2 regions of the Stenotrophomonas sp. YJH_SMC_27 genome follow, and region 1 is predicted to be linked to the other one. Evidence: predicted binding sites of a transcription regulator. Region 1 holds the regulator's gene; the other holds the start of a gene.
What was found. Region 1 encodes FliA, which starts transcription of late flagellar genes. Its sites were predicted from a motif close to TAAAGTTTNNCNNNCNNNGGCCGATAA; they were not measured.

Region 1 (9,243 bases):
GGTAATCCAGTGATTGCTGGGCCGCGTCGAAGTGGTGGGCCTGCAGCACGGCCTGGCCGGCGCGCGCCGCGCCCAGCGCCTCCTCAGCGGCGTGGCACAGCTCGACCATGGCAGTGACGCCGAGGAAGCCGGCGCCGCCCTTGAGCGTGTGGTAGCCGCGGAACACCGCATTGAGCTGGTCGCTGTCCTGCGGTGCCTGCTCCAGCGACACCAGCTGTTCGCCGAGGCGGTCCAGGATCTCCTGCGCCTCGATGATGAAATCGGCAGTGATGTCGTCGGATACCGCGCTCATGCTTACAGCCCCAGATCCGACAACAGGTCGTCGGCGTCGTTCTGCGAGACCGCGTGGCGGTCCAGTCCCTTCAGTGCCGGCCCGGCCAGTGCCGGGTCGGTGCGATGCTGTTCCGGCGGCAGGCCGAGTGCGCCGAAGCCCTCGTGCACGCGGCGGACGATGCCGACCACGCGACGGATGATCTGCCCGGTCAGGTCCTGGTAGCTCTGGGTCAGGGCGATCTCGGTCAGGTTGTGGCGGATGCGCTCGAGCTGCGCGTCCTGGCCCGGCTGCAGGCCTTCGGCACGCAGCAGTTCGGTCAGGCTGCGGCATTCCTCGGCCAGGTCCAGGGTGCGGTGGGTGGCCTGTTCGGTCATCGCCACCACGTGGTCCAGGCGCGCGCAGGCGTCATCCAGCTCACCGGCCTCGCTGGGCACGGTCGGCAGTTCACCCAGCGCCTGTCCCAGCTCGCGGGCCAGCCGCGACAGGCCGCTCATCATCGGCTGCGTGCGCAGCGCGACCAGTCCGTCGATGCGTTGCCGCCAGGCAGCTTCGTCACCGGACTCCAGTGCGTCCAGGGCTTCCTGCAGGCGCAGGGCCAGGGCGTTCTTGTCGACCGTGGTATCCATCAGGCGCTGGCCGCCAGGCGTTCGAAGATCTTGCCGAGCTTCTCTTCCAGCGTCTGCGCGGTGAAGGGCTTGATGATGTAGCCGTTCACGCCGTTCTGGGCGGCTTCGATGATCTGTTCGCGCTTGGCTTCGGCAGTGACCATCAGCACTGGCAGGGTCTTCAGCTTGGCATCGGCGCGGATCGCCTTGAGCAGCTCGATGCCGGTCATCACCGGCATGTTCCAGTCGGTGACGACGAAATCGAACGACTGGCTCTGCAGCAGCGACAGCGCGGCATGCCCGTCCTCGGCTTCGGCGGTATTGGTGAAGCCAAGATCGCCCAGCAGGTTCTTGACGATGCGACGCATGGTCGAGAAGTCGTCGACGATCAGGATGCGCATGTTCTTGTTCAAAGCAGAGTTCCTTTGTTGTTCATTCCGGGTGGCCGGGGGCAGCCGCCTCGGGCATGTTCACTCTTCCAGGCCGGCGTCGGCCGCCTCGAAAATCTTCAATCGTCCACGCAGGCGCAGCACGGCCTGGCCGTGGATCTGGCAGACCCGCGACTCGCTCACGCCGAGCACCGCGCCGATCTCCTTCAGGTTCAGTTCCTGCTCGTAATAGAGCGAGAGCACCAGCTGTTCGCGCTCGGGCAGGTGGCCGATGGCCTTGCCCAGCTCGCGGCCGAACTCGCCGCGCTCCAGCACCTGCTGCGGGGTCGGGCCGCCCTGGGCGACGGTGTCCAGCTCGCCCTGGTCCTCGATGCGTGACTCCAGGCTCAGCACCTGGCCACGCGCGGCGTCTTCCATCAGCCGCAGGTATTCGGGCAGCGGCATCTCCATCGCGGCGGCCACTTCGGTGGCGCTGGCGGCACGGCCGGTGCTCTGTTCCAGGCGGCGGATGGTGGCAGCGGCGTCGCGTGCGCGGCGATGCACCGAGCGCGGCACCCAGTCGCCACGGCGGATCTCGTCGATCATCGAACCGCGGATGCGGATCGAGGCGTAGGTCTCGAACGAGGCGCCCTGGTCGGCGTCGTAGCTGCGCGACGCTTCGATCAGCCCCATCATGCCGGCCTGGATCAGGTCGTCCACCTCCACGCTCGCCGGCAGGCGTGCGGCCAGGTGGTGGGCGATGCGCCGCACCAGGTCCGAGTGCTGGGAGATGACCTCGTTGGCCGCCGAGCGCTGGACCTCCCGGTACTGGGCTGCGCCTTTCATGCGGCCACCCCGCGCTGCTTGAGAATGCGCTCGAGGAAGAACTCGACGCCGCCACGCGGTTCGGTCGGCGCCTGCCAGCGTGCGGTGCGGCGCGCGATCTCGGTGATCGCCAGCGCGGCCGGGCTGGACGGGTAGGCCTTCACCACCGGTTGCTGGCGCTGCACCGACAGGCGCAGCCAATCATCCTGCGGCACGCAGCCCAGGTAGTTCAGCGAGACATCGGCGAGGAACTTCTCGCACACGCGGGTCAGCTTTTCGTACAGCACGCGGCCCTCGTTGGGGTCGCGCACCATGTTGGCCACCACCTGGATGCGGTCCACGCCGCGCTCGCGCGACAGCACCTTGATCAGTGCGTAGGCGTCGGTGATCGAGGCCGGTTCGTCACAGACCACCACCACGGTGTCCTGCGCGGCCTGGCAGAAGGTCAGCACGCCGTCGGTGATGCCGGCGGCGGTATCGACCACCATGATGTCCAGCTCGCGTTCCAGTTCGGAGAACACGTTGACCAGGCCGACATGCTCGGCCGGGGCCAGCTCGGCCATGTGCCGGCGGCCGGAAGCGGCCGGGACGACCAGCACGCCGTTCGGGCCTTCGACGATGACGTCGTCCAGCGAGCAGCGGCCGGCCACCAGGTCGGCCAGCGTAAAGGTGGGGTTCAAGCCCAGGATAACGTCGATGTTGGCCAGGCCCAGGTCGGCGTCCAGCAGCAGCGTGCGCTTGCCCATGCCCGCCAGCGCCACAGCCAGGTTGGCCGAGACGTTGGTCTTGCCCACGCCGCCCTTGCCGCCGGTCACCGCGATGGTGCGCACAGGGCCGAGCGGCTCGCTGCGGGTGGCCGACAGCGGGAAGGTCTTGGTCAGCTTGGCGTACTCACGCGACGGCATGGTTCAACTCCGGGTTGCAGGGCATATCGGCCGCTCGGCGCAAATCTTCAAGGCGAAGTACGAGATTGGCTGCACTGGCCCTATGCAGGTCCTCCGGGACGTCCTGGCCATCGGTCACCCAGGTGATCGGCAGGGCGTGGTCCACCGCCACCGACAGGGCGTTGCCGAAGCGGCCGGTCTCGTCCAGCTTGCTCAGCACCAGGCCCTGCAGGTTTGCCGCACCGAAGCGGCGCACCACCTCGTCCATGTCGCCGAAGCTGGTGTTGGCCGGGAGCACCAGCAGGGTGCGCACCTGGCGCGCGGCGCGCAGCCACTGCAGCTGGGCGGCCAGGGCACGGTCACGCGGGCCCAGGCCGGCGGTATCGATCAGCACCAGCTTGTAGTCCTTCAGGCGTTCCAGCAGCTGGTCCAGGTCGGTGCCGCTGTTGGCCTCGTGCACCGCGATGCCGAGCTGGCGGCCGTAGCCGTAGAGCTGCTCGCGGGCGCCGATGCGGGCGGTATCGGTGGTGACCAGGGCGACGTCACGCGGCGCGTGCTTCTCGGCGAATCGCGAGGCCAGCTTGGCGATGGTGGTGGTCTTGCCGGCGCCGGTCGGGCCGACCAGGGCGATCACGCCGCCTTCTTCCAGCGGGTCGACCGGGGCGATCGGCAGCTTGCGCGAGATCAGCCCCAGCATCAGGCCGCGGCCACGATGGGCTTCGGTCTCCAGCGGGATCTGCATGGCCACGTCGCGGGCCAGGCCGGCATCGAAGCCATATTCGTCCATCAGGTCCAACGCGGTGGCGCGCACCGGGCAGCCGCGCAGGCGCTCGTCGGTGAAGCGGTTCATCTCGCGCTCGATCACCTGGCGCATGCCGGCCACTTCCTGGCGCAACTGGCGGATCTCGGCGTCGTCCTGGGCGACCACCGTCAGCACCGGAGCCGGAGCCAGGGTGGGGGCCGGCGCGGTTTCGACAATGGCATCGGCCAACGCCGGTTCGCTGGCGGCGCTGGCCGGCTGCGCGTCGGCGACGGCAGCGGTCGGCAGCGGCGGCGGCTGCACGGCCGGCGCCACGCTTTCGTGATGCGCCTCGTGCGGCGGATCGATCTGGAAGCGGGCGCGGTTGGCCGGCACGGCGGCGGCCGGTGCAACGATGGCCTCGGCGAACGGCGCGAAGATCTGTTCCGGCAGCGCCGGTTCGTTGACGGCGGCACGCGCGAGGGTGGCCGCAAAGCCTGTGCTGCCGCGGGTCGGCACGATCTCGTCGGCGCTGTCCAGGGTGCGGCCGGTGGCGCCGACCGCGGCGCGGGCGAGGGCGGCCACCGCCGAGGTGGTGGCGGCGACCGGCTCCGGTGCCGGGGTGGCGCTGCGACGGCGGGTGACGGCGGCGATCACCGCATCGGCGGCGGTGCGCGGTTTGGGCGCCGGCGGCGGCGCCACGTCGCGGCGCGAGGCTTCCAGCGCACGCTGCACGGCGCTTTCATCGTAGTTGGCGGCGGCGACGATCTCGATGCCTTCCTCGATCCGGCGGTTGGACAGGATCACGGCATCAGGACCATGTTCCTTGCGCACCAGGTTCATGGCCGAACGCATGTCGGCGGCGACGAATCGTTTGATTTTCATGCTGTGGTCACGAGGCGAAGACGGCGGAGTGGCGGCCGGGGAACTCGGGTGGTCGGTGGTCTGCACGGTGCGGGTTCCCCTTGGTATCTGTCTGTTGCGTTGGTTCGAAGGTGGTGTCTGTTTTCTGGCGCGTCGGCGGGCGGCGTCAGCTGATCGTTCCGACCAGCTTCAGGCGCTTGTCCTCCGGCACCTCGCTGTAGGCCAGGACCGACAGCGACGGAACGCTGTGGCGGACCAGGCGTGCCAGCGCGGCGCGCACCGGGCCAGGTACCAGCACGACCGCGGGCTCGTTGCGGGCTTCCTGCTTGCTGACACATTCGGCCAGACTCTGGTGCAGTCGCTCAGCGAGTCCGGGTTCCAGCGCGGCGCCGTTGCCCTGCGTGGACTCCTGCAAGACACGTTCCAATTGCGGGTTGAGGGTGAACACCGGCAGCTCCGCCGACATTCCGGCGATCTCCTGCACGATGAAGCGGCCCAGGGCGGTGCGCACGGCGGCGGTCAGCACGGCCGGGTCCTGGCTGCTGGGCGCATGTTCGACCAGTGCCTCGGCGATCTTGCGCAGCTGGCGGATCGGAATGCGCTCGACCAGCAGGTTCTGCAGCACGCGCACCACCGCCGACAGCGGCAGCGCCTTCGGCGTCAGATCTTCGACGAGCTTGGGCGCGCTCTTGGCCAGGTTGGCCAGCAGGTGTTGCACTTCCTCATGGCCGAGCAACTCAGGTGCGTGCTCGCGGATCAGGTGCGAAAGGTGGGTGGCGACCACGGTGGCCGGGTCGACCACCGTGTAGCCCAGCGTTTCGGCCTGGGCACGCTGGTGCGGTTGGATCCAGGTGGCATCGAGGCCGAACGCGGGGTCCTTGCCGGCGATGCCTTCCAGCGTGCCCAGCGCGCTGCCCGGGTCCAGCGCGAGCTCGCGGTCGGGGTGGATCTCGGCGGTGGCCACCGGCACGCCGTGCACCAGCACGCGGTAGCCGTTGGCGGGCAGTTCCAGGTTGTCGCGGATGTGTACCGATGGAATCAGGAAGCCGACATCCTGGGTCAGCTTGCGGCGCACGCCCTTGATGCGCGCCATCAGTTCGCCGCCCTGGTTGCTGTCCACCAGCGGAATCAGCCGGTAGCCGACCTCCAGGCCCAGCGGATCGACCGGGCGCAGTTCGTCCCAGCTCAGTTCGGCGGTGGGCGCCGGCGCGGCCGGGCGGCCGAGGGCGCTGAGCGCCGCCGGGTCCTTGCCCGTTGCGGCTGCATCGGCGGCCGGGGCCTGGGTCTTGCGGTACAGCTTCCAGGCAATGAAGCCGAGGATCGACGCCAGCGTCAGGAAAGCGACGTTGGGCATGCCCGGCACCAGGCCCACCAGGCCGATGATGCCGGCGGTGATCGCCAGCGCCCGGTACTGGCCGAACACCTGGCCGGTCATGGCCTGGGCCATGTCCTGCGAGCGCGAGGCGCGGGTGACCAGCATCGCCACCGCACTGGAGACCAGCAGCGCCGGCAGCTGGGCCACCAGGCCGTCACCGATCGACAACAGGGTGTAGGTGGCAGCGGCTTCACCGAAGGGCATGCCATGCTGCAGCACACCCACGGCCAGGCCGCCGAGCATGTTGATGAACAGGATCAGGATGCCGGCGATGGCGTCGCCGCGGATGAACTTGCTGGCACCGTCCATCGCACCGTAGAAGTCGGCTTCCTCGCGGACTTCTTCGCGGCGCAGCTTGGCTTCTTCACGCGTCAGCAAACCGGCGTTGAGGTCGGCGTCGATCGCCATCTGCTTGCCGGGCATCGCGTCGAGGATGAAGCGCGCGGTCACTTCCGAGACCCGGCCGGCGCCCTTGGTGATCACCACGAAGTTGATGATGGTGAGGATCGCGAACACCACGATGCCCACCGCGTAGTTGCCGCCGATCACGAATTCGCCGAAGGCGGCGATGACCTTGCCCGCGGCATCGTGGCCGTTCTGGCCGTTGAGCAGGATCACGCGGGTGGAGGCCACGTTCAGCGCCAGCCGCAGCATGGTGGTGATCAGCAGCACGATCGGGAAGATGGTGAAGTCCAGCGGGCGCTTCACGTAGACCACCGCCAGCAGCACCATCAGCGAGATGGCAATGTTGAAGGTGAACAGCGCATCGAGCACCGGCGCGGCCAGCGGCACCACGACCATGGCCAGCAGGGCCAGCACGATCAGCGGCGCGCCAAGACCCTGGCGGATCATTTCCAGGGCGCGGCGGGTGTTGAAGCCGGTGGAGGGCTGGGCGCTCACGGGCGGCCTCCCTTGCCGAATTCATCCACCTGGATGTGCGGGGCGTCCGGCATCGGGCCAGTGCGCCACGCGCGCAGCTGGTAGACGTAGGACAGGACCTGGGCGACGGCCGAATACAGTCTCACGGGGATTTCCTTTCCGAGTTGGCCCTCCCGATACAAGGCGCGTGCCAAAGGTGGGGCAGAGACGATCGCGACCTTGTTGCCGTCGGCCACTTCACGGATGCGCAGGGCGGTCTCGTCCACGCCCAGGGCGACCACGGTGGGGGCGTTCATGGCGCCGCCCTCGTACTTCAGGGCCACCGCGTAGTGGGTGGGGTTGACCACCACCACGTCGGCGGTGGGTACCGCTTCCATCATCCGGCGGTTGGCCATCTGCTGCTGCAGCTGGCGGATGCGGCCCTTGACCTCGGGGCTGCCCTCGCTTTCCTTCATTTCCCGGCGCAGCTCTTCCCGGGTCATCTTCAGCTTGCGCGTCCAGTTCCAGCGCTGGTACGGCGCGTCGATGGCGGCCAGCACCAGCATCGCGCCGGCGGTGGCCAGCAGCAGGCGCAGGGTGAAGCCGAGGCCGTCGGTGATGGCCGTCTCCAGCGGGTGGTGGATCAGGCCGCGCAGGGTGTCGAAGCCGGTCCAGACCACCAGCCCGGCGGCGACGCCGACGAAGGCCACGCGCAGCAGCGATTTGGTGAACTCGGCAATGGCCTCCGGGCCGTACAGGCGCTTGAACCCGCTCATCGGGTTCATGCGGTTGATGTCGGGCATCAACGCCTTCTGCGACCAGCGCAGGCCGCCCATCACCAGCGGGGCGACGAAGCTGGCCAGCAGGCAGACCAGCACCAGCGGCGCGATCACCAGCATGAACTGCATCAGCAGGTCGCCGAAGTGGCCGAACAGTTCCTTCGGGTTCTGCCGCAGGCTCTGTTCCGGGCTCAGCGCCTGCTTCATCCAGGCCGTGGCGCCGCGGCCGATCGAGCCGCTCATGGCCATCACCGCCAGCACGCCGGCGCCGAACACGGCGGCCGTGCCGAGCTCGCGCGAGCGCGGCAGGTTGCCCTGTTCGCGGGCGTCGCGCAGGCGTTTTTCGGTCGGTTGTTCGGTCTTTTCGCCGGCGGATTCGTTCTCGGACATCACGGGCACTGCGGCAGGGGTTGCCGGAGGGCGTGCAAGAACTGTTCCGTGATGGGGTGTTGCCTATCCACGCGCGGCGCGGATCTATTTGTAGAGCCGAGCCCATGCTCGGCTATGTTTGGATCGGGCGCGAAGAGCAGCCGAGCGCAGGCTCGGCTCTACAGGGGAGAGTTGTCGCTGGACGGTGGGCTCTGCGCCAGCTCCACCCGCGGCCGCGGCAGGTCGTGCAGCTGCATGAAGCGCGCCGCGTCGACCGGGCGGCCGAGCAGGTAGCCCTGCAGGTAGTCGCAGCCCAGGCGCTCCAGGTAGGCGCGCTGGGCGGTGGTTTCCACGCCTTCGGCGACGATGTCCATGTCCAGCGCATGGCCCAGCGCCACGATCGCCGAGACGATCACCACGTCCTCTGCACTGTGTTCCAGGTCGCGCACGAACGCATGGTCGATCTTGATCTCGGTGGCCGGCAGCCGCTTCAGGTACAGCAGGCTGGAATAGCCAGTGCCGAAGTCATCGATGGATATGCCTACGCCCAGCGCCGACAGCGCCTGCAGCAGGCGCAAGCTGGTGTCGGTATCGCGCATCACCGTGCTTTCGGTGATTTCCAGCACCAGGTGGCGCGGAGCGATGTTGTGGCGTTCGATCATCGCGCGCACATCCTGCAGCAGGTGCGGCGAACTGAACTGCACCGGCGACAGGTTCACCGACATCGACCAGCCTTCGTGACCGGCATCGTGCCAGCGCCGCAGTTGCAGGCAGGCCTGGTCCAGCGCCCAGCGCCCGATCTCGTTGATCGCGCCGCTGCGCTCGGCCAGGCGGATGAACCGATCGGGCGGAATCAGGCCATGCTCCGGATGGTGCCAGCGGATCAACGCTTCGGCACCGGCCACCTTCTGCGTGGCCACGCGGATCTTGGGCTGGTAGTGCAGGAACAGCTGCTCGCTGCCAATGGCCCGGCGCAGGTCGGCCAGCAGCCGGAACTGTTGTTCGGCGCTGTCATTCATCCAGTCGGCGAACAGCACGAAGGCGTTGCGTCCGGATTCCTTGGCCTGGTACATCGCCGCATCGGCAAACGCCATCAGCTGCCGTTCGCTGGCAGCGTGGTCGGGGCAGATTGCCACGCCGATGCTGGCGGTTACCTGCAGTTCGTTGTCCGGCAGCAACGGGCCGCTGCCCACCGCCTGCAGGATGCGCCGGGCGAGGGTGGGCAGGTCCTCGTCGTGTTCGATGCGTACCACCAGCACGAACTCGTCACCGCCCAGTCGTGCCAGCATATCGTTGGGCCGCA
Region 2 (9,243 bases), on a different contig from region 1:
CAGCCGAGCGTGGGCTCGGCTCTACAAAAGCGAAGGTCGGCTTGCGCCGGCCTTCTGCTTCTTATTTCGCCTTGCCCTGGTTGGCCACGGCTTCGGCGGCCTTGCGCGCCGCTTCCGGGTCGCCCAAGTAGCGGAACGACTGCACGGTCAGGTCATCGTTCAGTTCGAACAGCAGCGGGATGCCGGTCGGGATGTTCAGCTCGAGGATTTCCTCGCGCGAGACATTGTTGAGGTACTTGTACAGCGCGCGCAGCGAGTTGCCGTGGGCGGTGACCAGCACGGTCTTGCCGTCCTTCAGCTGCGGGGCGATGGCGTCGTGCCAGTACGGCAGCACGCGATCCAGGGTGGTGGCCAGCGACTCGGTGCCCGGCAGCGCGTTGCGGTCCAGACCGGCGTAACGGCGGTCATGGATCGGGTGGCCCGGATCTTCCAGTTCCATCGGCGGCGGCGGGATGTCGTACGAACGACGCCACACCTTGACCTGCTCCTCGCCGTGCTTGGCCGCGGTCTCGGCCTTGTCCAGGCCCTGCAGGCCGCCGTAGTGGCGCTCATTGAGGCGCCAGGACTTGTTCACCGGCAGCCAGTCCTGCTCCAGCTCGGCCAGCGCACCCTGCAGGGTGTGGATGGCGCGCTTCAGTACGGAGGTATGGGCGACGTCGAACTGCAGGCCTTCCTCGCGCATCAGGCGACCGGCGGCGGCCGCTTCGCGACGCCCCTGCTCGGTCAGGTCAACATCGACCCAACCGGTGAAGCGGTTGTCCAGGTTCCACTGGCTCTGGCCATGGCGCAACAGTACGAGTCTACGGGTCACTGCAGGGTCTCCAACGCGAGGATAGGCAGGCCGCCATTGTAGCCCGGCCGCCGCTCACCGGGCCGTGGCGCCGCGCATGCGATGCTGTGGCCAATGAGTACGGTGATCGACCCCGGACGCTGGGAAGGCAGCGTCGCCGCTGCCCGCGCGCAGCAGATCCAGCTTGCCAGCCGCGTGGAGCGCCAGGACCGCTTGCCCCGCGACACGCGCTGGCTGGCCGGGCTGGATGTCGGCTTTGAAGACAACGGCGCCATCACCCGCGCCGCGGCGGTGCTGCTGGATGCGAAGACGCTGCAGCCCGTGGCGCAGGAGATCGCGCGGGTTCCCACACTGATGCCCTATATCCCGGGCCTGCTCAGCTTCCGCGAGCTGCCGGCGCTGCTGGCGGCACTGGCGCTGCTGCCGCAGGCGCCGGATCTGGTGTTCGTCGATGGCCACGGCATCAGCCATCCGCGCCGGCTTGGCGTCACCGCGCATCTTGGCGTGGTCACCGATCTGCCGAGCATCGGCGTGGCGAAATCGAAACTGGTGGGAAGGTTCGTCGAACCGGGCGCCGAAGCTGGTGCGCATACACCGCTGCTGGAGGGCGACGAGCAACTGGGCTGGGTGCTGCGCAGCAAGGTGCGCTGCAAGCCGCTGTTCGTGGCCGGCGGCCATCGGGTCAGTGCCGATACCGCGCTGGCCTGGGTGCAGCGCACCCTGCGCGGTTACCGGCTGCCGGAGCCGACCCGACTGGCGGATCGGCTCGCCTCGCGACGGGACGAATAGCTGCGCCAGGCATCTCCCGGCACGCGCGTCATCTTCGATCAGCGATGCACGTGACCGCGATGGCCCTGCGCGTCCTCGCCATGGTCGTGGGCCTTGTGGCCCTCGTGTCCGCCGCCCTTGGCCGGCGCCGGCCCGCCACAGGCTTCGCCACAATGGTCCGCTTCAATCTGCAGTGTCACGTGCTCGATACCGAAGTCATCATGCAGGCGACCGCCCAGCTCGCGGCGCAATGCATCGGCGTCGGTGCCGTCGCGCATCACGATGTGCGCGGTCAGCGCCGGCGTGCTTGAAGCCAGCGCCCACACGTGCAGGTCATGCACGTCCAGGACTGCGGCGTGGCCGGCCAGGCTGTCGCGCACCCTGGCCACATCCATGCCCTTGGGCACGCCTTCCAGCAGCACGTTGATCGCCTCACGCATCAGCACGTAGGTACGCGGCAGCACCCACAGGCCGATCAGCACCGCCAGGATCGGGTCGATCGGTTTCCATCCGGTCCACTTGATCAACAATGCGCCCGCAATCACTGCCACCGAGCCGAGCATGTCGGCCCATACTTCCAGGTAGGCGCCCTTCACGTTGAGGCTCTCGCCACTGCCCGCCTGCAGCAGGCGCATCGAGATCAGGTTGATGACCAGGCCCGCCGCAGCAATCACCAGCATGCCGGAGGAGGCGATCTCCTGCGGCTGGCGGAAACGGCCGACCGCCTCCCACAGGATGTAGGCGGCGACCACGAACAGCATGGCACCGTTGATCATCGCGCCCAACGCTTCCAGCCGTGCATAGCCGTAGGTGCGGCGCGCATCCGGCGGGCGCCGGCTCAGCCGCACCGCGACCAGCGCGATCATCAGCGCCAGCGCATCGGTGGCCATGTGTGCGGCGTCGGACAGCAGCGCCAGGCTGTTGGTCCAGAACGCGCCCACCACTTCGACGACGAGGAAGGTGGTGGTCAGGCCGAGTGCCCACCACAGGGGTTTCTCGTGGCGGATCTGGGATGGCAGGTGGTCGTGGTCGTGGCCCATGGCAACAGCTCCTTTGCGATGCGGTGCAGGCTACGCGGTGCCGGCGGGGGAGACTATTACGATGTTTATAACATTGCAGGCCACACGAGCCCTCGCCGGGCATGGCCCGGCGAGGGCTGCAGACCGACGACCGCCTGCGGTCAGAAGCCGAAGCGCAGGCTGGCCCAGTATGCGCGGCCCGGCTCGTTGTAGGTCGCCGCCCCGGCATCGCTGCTGTTGGCCTCGCGGAACAAGCGCTTGTCGGCCAGATTGTTCACTCCGAAACCGAAGCTGACCGTCTCGGTCACCTTGTAGCGCGCGCTCACGCCCCAGATGTTGTACGCGCCACGATCCTGCAGCGCGATCGATGCATCGCAGCTGCCAGTGCAGCGCGGGTCGTTGTTGATGTTGGTCGTGGCCGGTTCCTGCCTGCCGTAGAAGGTGCCGGTCAGCAACACGGACAGCCTGTCGGTGGCCTGCCAGTCCAGCATGGTGTTGATCGTGTACTTCGGAATCACCGACAGCGGCTGATGCGTGGTCTTGTTCTCGTTTTCCACCATGTAGGTGAAGTTGTTGCTCCACTTCAGGCGGTTGCCCTGCTCGCCCAGCAGCGGAATGACCAGGTTGCCTTCCAGCCCCTGCACGATCGCCTTCGGCGCGTTCTCCCAGCGGAAGATGCGGCCCTTGGTGTCGGCGGTCAGCCCGATCTGGGTGTATCCGGCCTGGATCTTGTCCTTGTAATCGTTGTGGAAGTAGGTCAACGACGCCTGCCAGCCGCTCTGCGGTGCCCACTCGATGCCCAGTTCCTTGTTCAGGCTGGTTTCCGCCTTCAGGTCCGCGTTGCCGCGCATGTAGCAACCGGCGCCCAGGCTCGGCAGCGCATTGGGGCAGCCGTTGCCGCGGGTGTAGTAGAGATAGTCCGGATTCGACTGGTACAGGTTCGGCGCCTTGAACGCGCGGGCAATGCCGCCCTTCACCACCCAGTCGCTGTTGATGCGGAACTGCGCATTGAGGCTGGGGCTGGTGTTGTTGCCGAACTGGCTGTGGTGGTCGAAGCGCAGGCCCGGGGTAACGATCCAGCGCTCACCCAGGTAGATGTTGTCTTCCACGAACGCCGCCGTGGTCTGCGCGTCGGCCTTGCCCCGCGCACGGTCGGCCGACAACCCTGGAATACCGCCGCCGCTGCTGCTGGACTGGCTCATCGAATACGGATCGGTCAGGCGGCTGTCCAGGTATTCAAAGCCGAGCGTCCAGATGTTCTCTGCGCCGCCCAGCGCGGTCGGGAAGCTCACTTCGCCATCCAGTTGGTAGTTGCGCAGGCGCGAGGTAGACCAGTCGGTGCCGTTGAAGCTGCCTTCCGGGCCACCGGCCAGGCCTTCATTGATGCGCGAGTTGTTGACCGCCTCGACTGCGGCCGTCACCCGCGAAGTGACATCACCCCAACGGCCGCGGTGGGTGACCGCACCGGTGTTGCGGTACATGCGGTTGGTCTCCGCTTCGCCCTCGGCCAGTGCCGCCAGATCGACGCCGGTCGAGGTACCGGTGGTGCTGACGGCGCGGTCGCCGGCGTAGATGTTGCCCTGGCGGCTGGTGCCGGCTTCGAACTCCACCACCTGGTTGGCGGTCACGTCCCAGCGCAGCAGCGCGTTGACGTCGCGGTTCTTGACACCCTCGCGGCCGGCTGGCGGCACCGCGTTCGGATTCGTCGCGTACCGGCGATTGAGGTCCAGCGAATCGGCGTCGGTCCTGTTGAGATTGCCGTACAGGCGGAACGACAGGGTATCGGTCATCGGCCCGCTGAGCTGCAGGCCGACGCGCTCGCTGCCCCCTTCGGCGCTGTGCTCGGGCACCAACCCAAACAGGTCGACCGCACCGGTCAGATCGCCGGTCGGGTGCTTGGTGATGATGTTGACCACGCCGCCGGAAGCACCGGAGCCGTAGCGTGCCGCCGCCGGGCCGCGCAGCACTTCGATGCGCTCGATCATTTCCGCCGGCACCCAGTTGGTATCGCCGCGGGTATTGCGCTCGCCGCTGCGCCCCATGCGCACGGCATCACGGGCACCGACGCGCTTGCCGTCGACCAGGATAAGGGTGTTTTCCGGGCCCATGCCACGCAGGTCGATCTGGCGGTTGTTGCCGTACTGGCCCGAGGCGCTGTTGCCGGTCAGGTTGACGCCCGGCATGGTGCGCAGCAGTTCGGCGATGTCGTTGGCCGGCGGGCGCCTGGCGATGTCCTCAGCGGTGATGGTCGAAGTGCCCAACGCCTGGCGGGCAATCTGCGAGGCGGTGACATGCACCGTGTCGATATCGGTGGCGTCGGTTTCAGCCTTGGCGATCAGGGCGCTGCCCGCCAGCAGGGCGGCAACGGCAAGCGCCAGCGGGCGCGGCGAGAGGACAACGGCAGGAGACATGATCTGGACCTTCTGGCAGGGCAACGGGGCCTCTGGCAAAGGGCTTGAGGCAACGACAAGGGGGAGGCGGAGCGTCGCTGCAGTCGCCTGCGGCCCGATCCGTGCGTACATTCTCCCATCAATGCGAGTGATTCTCAAATGCGTTCACTCATTGCCGCAGGGGCACGGATGTGCTTTGCGCACCGTGCAACGCTGCACCGCGCGTAAACTGGCCGGCTAACCCGCCATCAACCGCACGCCGCCACGGCCGATACCCGTGGTTTGTCGTACGCAGTCAGAGATCGACGTGGAAACACCGCAACTGGACGATGCCAGCCAGCCGCTGGCCGAAGCCTGGCAGCACTGCCTGCAACAGGCTGGCCCTGCCGCCACCGCGCTGCTCAAGGCCGCAGCCACCGATGCCCCAGCCGTGCTGGCACAGCGCTTTTACGAAGTGCTGCTGCAGGACGGGCGTGCACGCCGCTTCCTGTCCCACGACCAGGTCAAGCAGCGCCTGCAGCCGGCCATGCAGCGCTGGCTGGTGCAACTGCTGACCACTGATCGCGACAGGATCGCCAGTGCCGTGGCCTCGCAACGGGTGATCGGCGATGTGCATGCCCGGGTCGGCATTCCGGTCGACCTGGTCACCCGCGGCGCGCGCGTGCTCAAGCACGAGCTGTTCGTGCGCCTGCGCGACGACGCACCCGACAGTGCCACCGCGTTCGCCGCCATCGACTGCCTCAGCGCAATCATGGACATCGCCATGGAAGGCATGACCCTGGCCTACACCCATGCGCGCGAACGATCCACCCGTGCCGATGCGGCCTACCGGTTGTTCTCGCTGGTGCAGAACGTCAGCACCGAGCGCGAGCGCCAGCGCGCCCTGCTGCTGGACTGGGAAAACGCACTGCTGTACGCACTGGCCGGCCACGTGCAGGCCGGCGAAAGCGCCAGCCTGGCGACCTCGGAATTCGGCCTGTGGTTCACCCACAAGGGCATCCCCAGCTTCGGCGAGAGCAGCGAAACCCAGCAGGTCGGCCAGCTGATGGCCCGCATCGACGGGAACCTGCAACAGGCAAGCAACGATGCCCCGGCGCAGCGGCTGGCGGTGCTGCCGGCCATCCGCGAGGATCTGGCCGCCATCCGCACCCTGATGACCCTGCTGTTCGAGCGCATCGGCGAACTGGATGCCGGCAGCGATGCGCTGACCAACCTGCTCAACCGCCGCTTCCTGCCAACCGTGCTGCGGCGGGAAATCGAGCTGGCCACGCGCAACGGCACGCCGTTCTCGCTGCTGCTGCTCGACCTGGATCACTTCAAGGCGATCAACGACGGCCACGGCCACGATGCCGGCGACCGCGCGTTGCAGCACGTGGCCGGCCTGCTCGGCCAACTCACGCGGGGCAGCGACTACCTGTTCCGCTATGGCGGCGAAGAATTCGTGGTGGTGCTGGTGGCGGCCAGCGAGTCGCAGGCGACCGTGATCGCCGAGAGCCTGCGCCGGCAGATCGCACAATCACCGGTAGCACTAGCCAATGGCCAGGTGCTGGAGCTGACCGCCAGCATCGGCGTGGCCGGTCACGATGGTCATCCGGACTACGAGCGGTTGATGGCACGCGCAGACGCGGCGATGTACGAGGCCAAGCGCAGCGGCCGCAACCGCGTGGTGGTGGCCAGCGCGGACCTGCAGGAAGCCCCGGGGCGGCGTGCACTGCAGCGATGACGACAGGACAGGTAGAGTCGACCGCTGGTCGACTATCGCGCGCAGCGCGGGATTTTTCGCACGCGGGGCGAAGAGCAGTCGACTGACAGTCGACTCTACCGACAGTCGACTCTACCGGTTCGCGCGCCAGCCGATGCGTTGAACGCCACCATCCGCCATGCTGCCCACCACAGCAGCGCCAGCAGCGCGATGCCGGCGCCCAACAGGCACACTGCTGGCCAGCCATGCCGGGCCTGCACCCAAGGCCCCGCAGCCGCACCCGCCCCACTGCCAACTGCATAGAACAACATGTACAACGCCACCAGGCGCCCATGCTGTTCTGCCGGTGCACGCAGCAACAATCCCTGGTTCGAGACATGGAGTGCCTGGCCGCCGAGGTCGAGCACGACCACACCCAGCAAAAGCAAGGACAGCGAACGCGGCAGGCCCAGCAGCGGCCACCACGCGACCAGCATCAACAACAGCGCGCCGAGGCTGACCCGATGCGCGAAACCACGGTCCATCCAGTGTCCGACCCGCGCCGCCATCAGCGCACCGACCACGCCGGCCAGGCCGAGCGCGCCGATGGCTGCGGTTGACCAGTGCAGCGGCGGTGCCGACAGCGGCAAGGGTGCCGCCGCCCAGAACACATTGAGGCCGGCAAACAGCAGCAATGCCAGCGGCCCGCGCTCGCGCAGCGTTCGATCGCGGCGCAGCATGCCCAGCATCGAGCCGATCAGGTCGCGCCAGCGCGGCGGCACTGCGGGTATCGGCACGGCCGGCAGGCGCCGCCACAGCAGTACGGCCAAGGCCGCCATCAGCGCTGCCGAAAGCAGATAGACCGCTTGCCAGCCGGCAATGGCCGCCACCGTGCCGGACAGCACACGCGCCAGCAGCAGCCCGATGAACACCCCACCCTGCACCACCCCCACCACGCGCCCGCGCTGGGCGGCCAGAGCCATCGCTGCCGTATAGGCGATCAAGCCCTGGGTGAGCGCGGTGCCCAGCAGTCCGGCCAGCAGCATGGCCGACAGCAGCCAACCGGTCGTGCGTGCCGCTGCCAGCCACAGCAGGGCCGCCACCAGTGCCGCCAGCTGCAGCCGCAGCAGGCGCCGCCGGTCACCGCGATCGGCCAGCGGCAGCAGGCCGAGCAATGCAAGCACGCTGCCGGCCTGGGTTGCCGCCAACACTGCGCCCGCCACGGCACGGTCCAGTGCGAAGGCCTGTGCCAGCCGATCCAGCAGCGGTTGCGCGTAATAGACGTTGGCCACGCTGGCGCCGGCCGCGACCGCGAGCAGGGTCAGCAATGGGCGGGACATCGATGCGCTCATGATGTAGTTGCAATTTGAAACTTGATGCAGGCTATCGCCATTGGTTTTAAACTGCAACCACATTCGGAGGCCCCAGCATGCACGCCAACAGTCCCTGCCCCGTTGCCCGCAGCGCCGACCTGCTCGGTGATCGCTGGGCACTGCTGGTGATCCGCGATGCCTTCGACGGCGTCAGCCGCTTCGGCGACTTCCAGCGCAGCCTCGGCGCGGCGCGCAACATCCTCAGCGATCGCCTGCGCAGGCTGGTCGAGGCCGGCATCCTGCAACTGCAACCGGCCTCCGATGGCTCGGCCTACCAGGAATACGTGCTCACCCACGCCGGCCAGGAACTGTTCCCGCTGCTGGTCGCGCTGCGCCAGTGGGGAGAACGCCATCGCTTCAGCGCCGGTGAAACCCATTCGCAGTTGATCGAATCCAGCACGCGGCGACCACTGCCCTACATGCAGCCACACGGGCGCGACGGTCAGCCGCTGCAGGCCGCCGCCACCCGCGTGCGCAAGCTCAAGGACGACCGGCGCGGCGCCTGATCCGCCCACTCGCGCACACCGACGGACGCCCGCGCCGGTTAGCATCGGATCTTTCCGCCGCTGGATGCCGCCGATGTCGCGCTGTCGCCCTTCCCTGCTGACCGCCCTGCTGTTGCCGCTGCTGGCCTGCGCCACAGCAACCACGCAGGCCCGCGAGGTTGCCGCGCCCGCCGACCACGTGCAGGCCGATGGCCCCTATGTGTTCCGCCAGGGCGACCAGCTGCAGGCCAAGTGGATCTGCGACGACAAGGTCGAGTCGCGCACGCTGGCCATCAACACGACGGGCACCGATATCGCGCCGCGCTGTGGCTACGAGCACACCGTACATGTGGCCGCGCCGAACGCACCTTCGATTTCCGTGCTGCCGGCTGCACCGCGCATCGTCGCGCTGTCGGACATCCATGGCCAGTACGGGCTGCTGGTGCGCCTGCTGCGCGCCCACCACGTGATCGACGCGGAGGATCGCTGGGCGCTGGGCAAGGACACACTGGTCATCGCCGGCGACGTGTTCGACCGCGGCCCGCAGGTGACCGAGGCGTTCTGGCTGCTCTACGGCCTGCAGCAGCAGGCCGCCGCCGCCGGTGGCGCCGTGCACTTCGTGCTCGGCAACCACGAAACCATGGTGCTGTACGACGACCTGCGCTACGTCAACCCGAAGTACCTGCGCAGCGCCCAGCTGCTGGGCCGCAGCTACCCGCAGCTGTATGGTGCCGATT

Region 2: a site for FliA is predicted at 5,216-5,242, ahead of AC5P7R_RS00705 (GGDEF domain-containing protein). Genes of this name have one in related genera too.

The regions. Positions count from the first base shown of each region.
Region 1 covers NZ_JCAFTA010000023.1:40,036-49,278, reverse strand. Annotated here, with positions in the region: gene AC5P7R_RS21720 (chemotaxis protein CheA) at 1-292, opposite strand, end outside; gene AC5P7R_RS21715 (protein phosphatase CheZ) at 295-900, opposite strand; gene cheY (chemotaxis response regulator CheY) at 900-1,292, opposite strand; gene AC5P7R_RS21705 (RNA polymerase sigma factor FliA) at 1,350-2,093, opposite strand; gene AC5P7R_RS21700 (MinD/ParA family ATP-binding protein) at 2,090-2,977, opposite strand; gene flhF (flagellar biosynthesis GTPase FlhF) at 2,964-4,580, opposite strand; gene flhA (flagellar biosynthesis protein FlhA) at 4,726-6,786, opposite strand; gene flhB (flagellar biosynthesis protein FlhB) at 6,831-7,961, opposite strand; gene AC5P7R_RS21680 (putative bifunctional diguanylate cyclase/phosphodiesterase) at 8,120-9,243, opposite strand, start outside.
Region 2 covers NZ_JCAFTA010000001.1:155,525-164,767, forward strand. Annotated here, with positions in the region: gene gpmA (2,3-diphosphoglycerate-dependent phosphoglycerate mutase) at 62-811, opposite strand; gene nfi (deoxyribonuclease V) at 905-1,579, shown strand; gene AC5P7R_RS00695 (cation diffusion facilitator family transporter) at 1,618-2,598, opposite strand; gene AC5P7R_RS00700 (TonB-dependent siderophore receptor) at 2,739-4,988, opposite strand; gene AC5P7R_RS00705 (GGDEF domain-containing protein) at 5,275-6,690, shown strand; gene AC5P7R_RS00710 (MFS transporter) at 6,786-7,988, opposite strand; gene AC5P7R_RS00715 (winged helix-turn-helix transcriptional regulator) at 8,078-8,527, shown strand; gene AC5P7R_RS00720 (metallophosphoesterase) at 8,601-9,243, shown strand, end outside.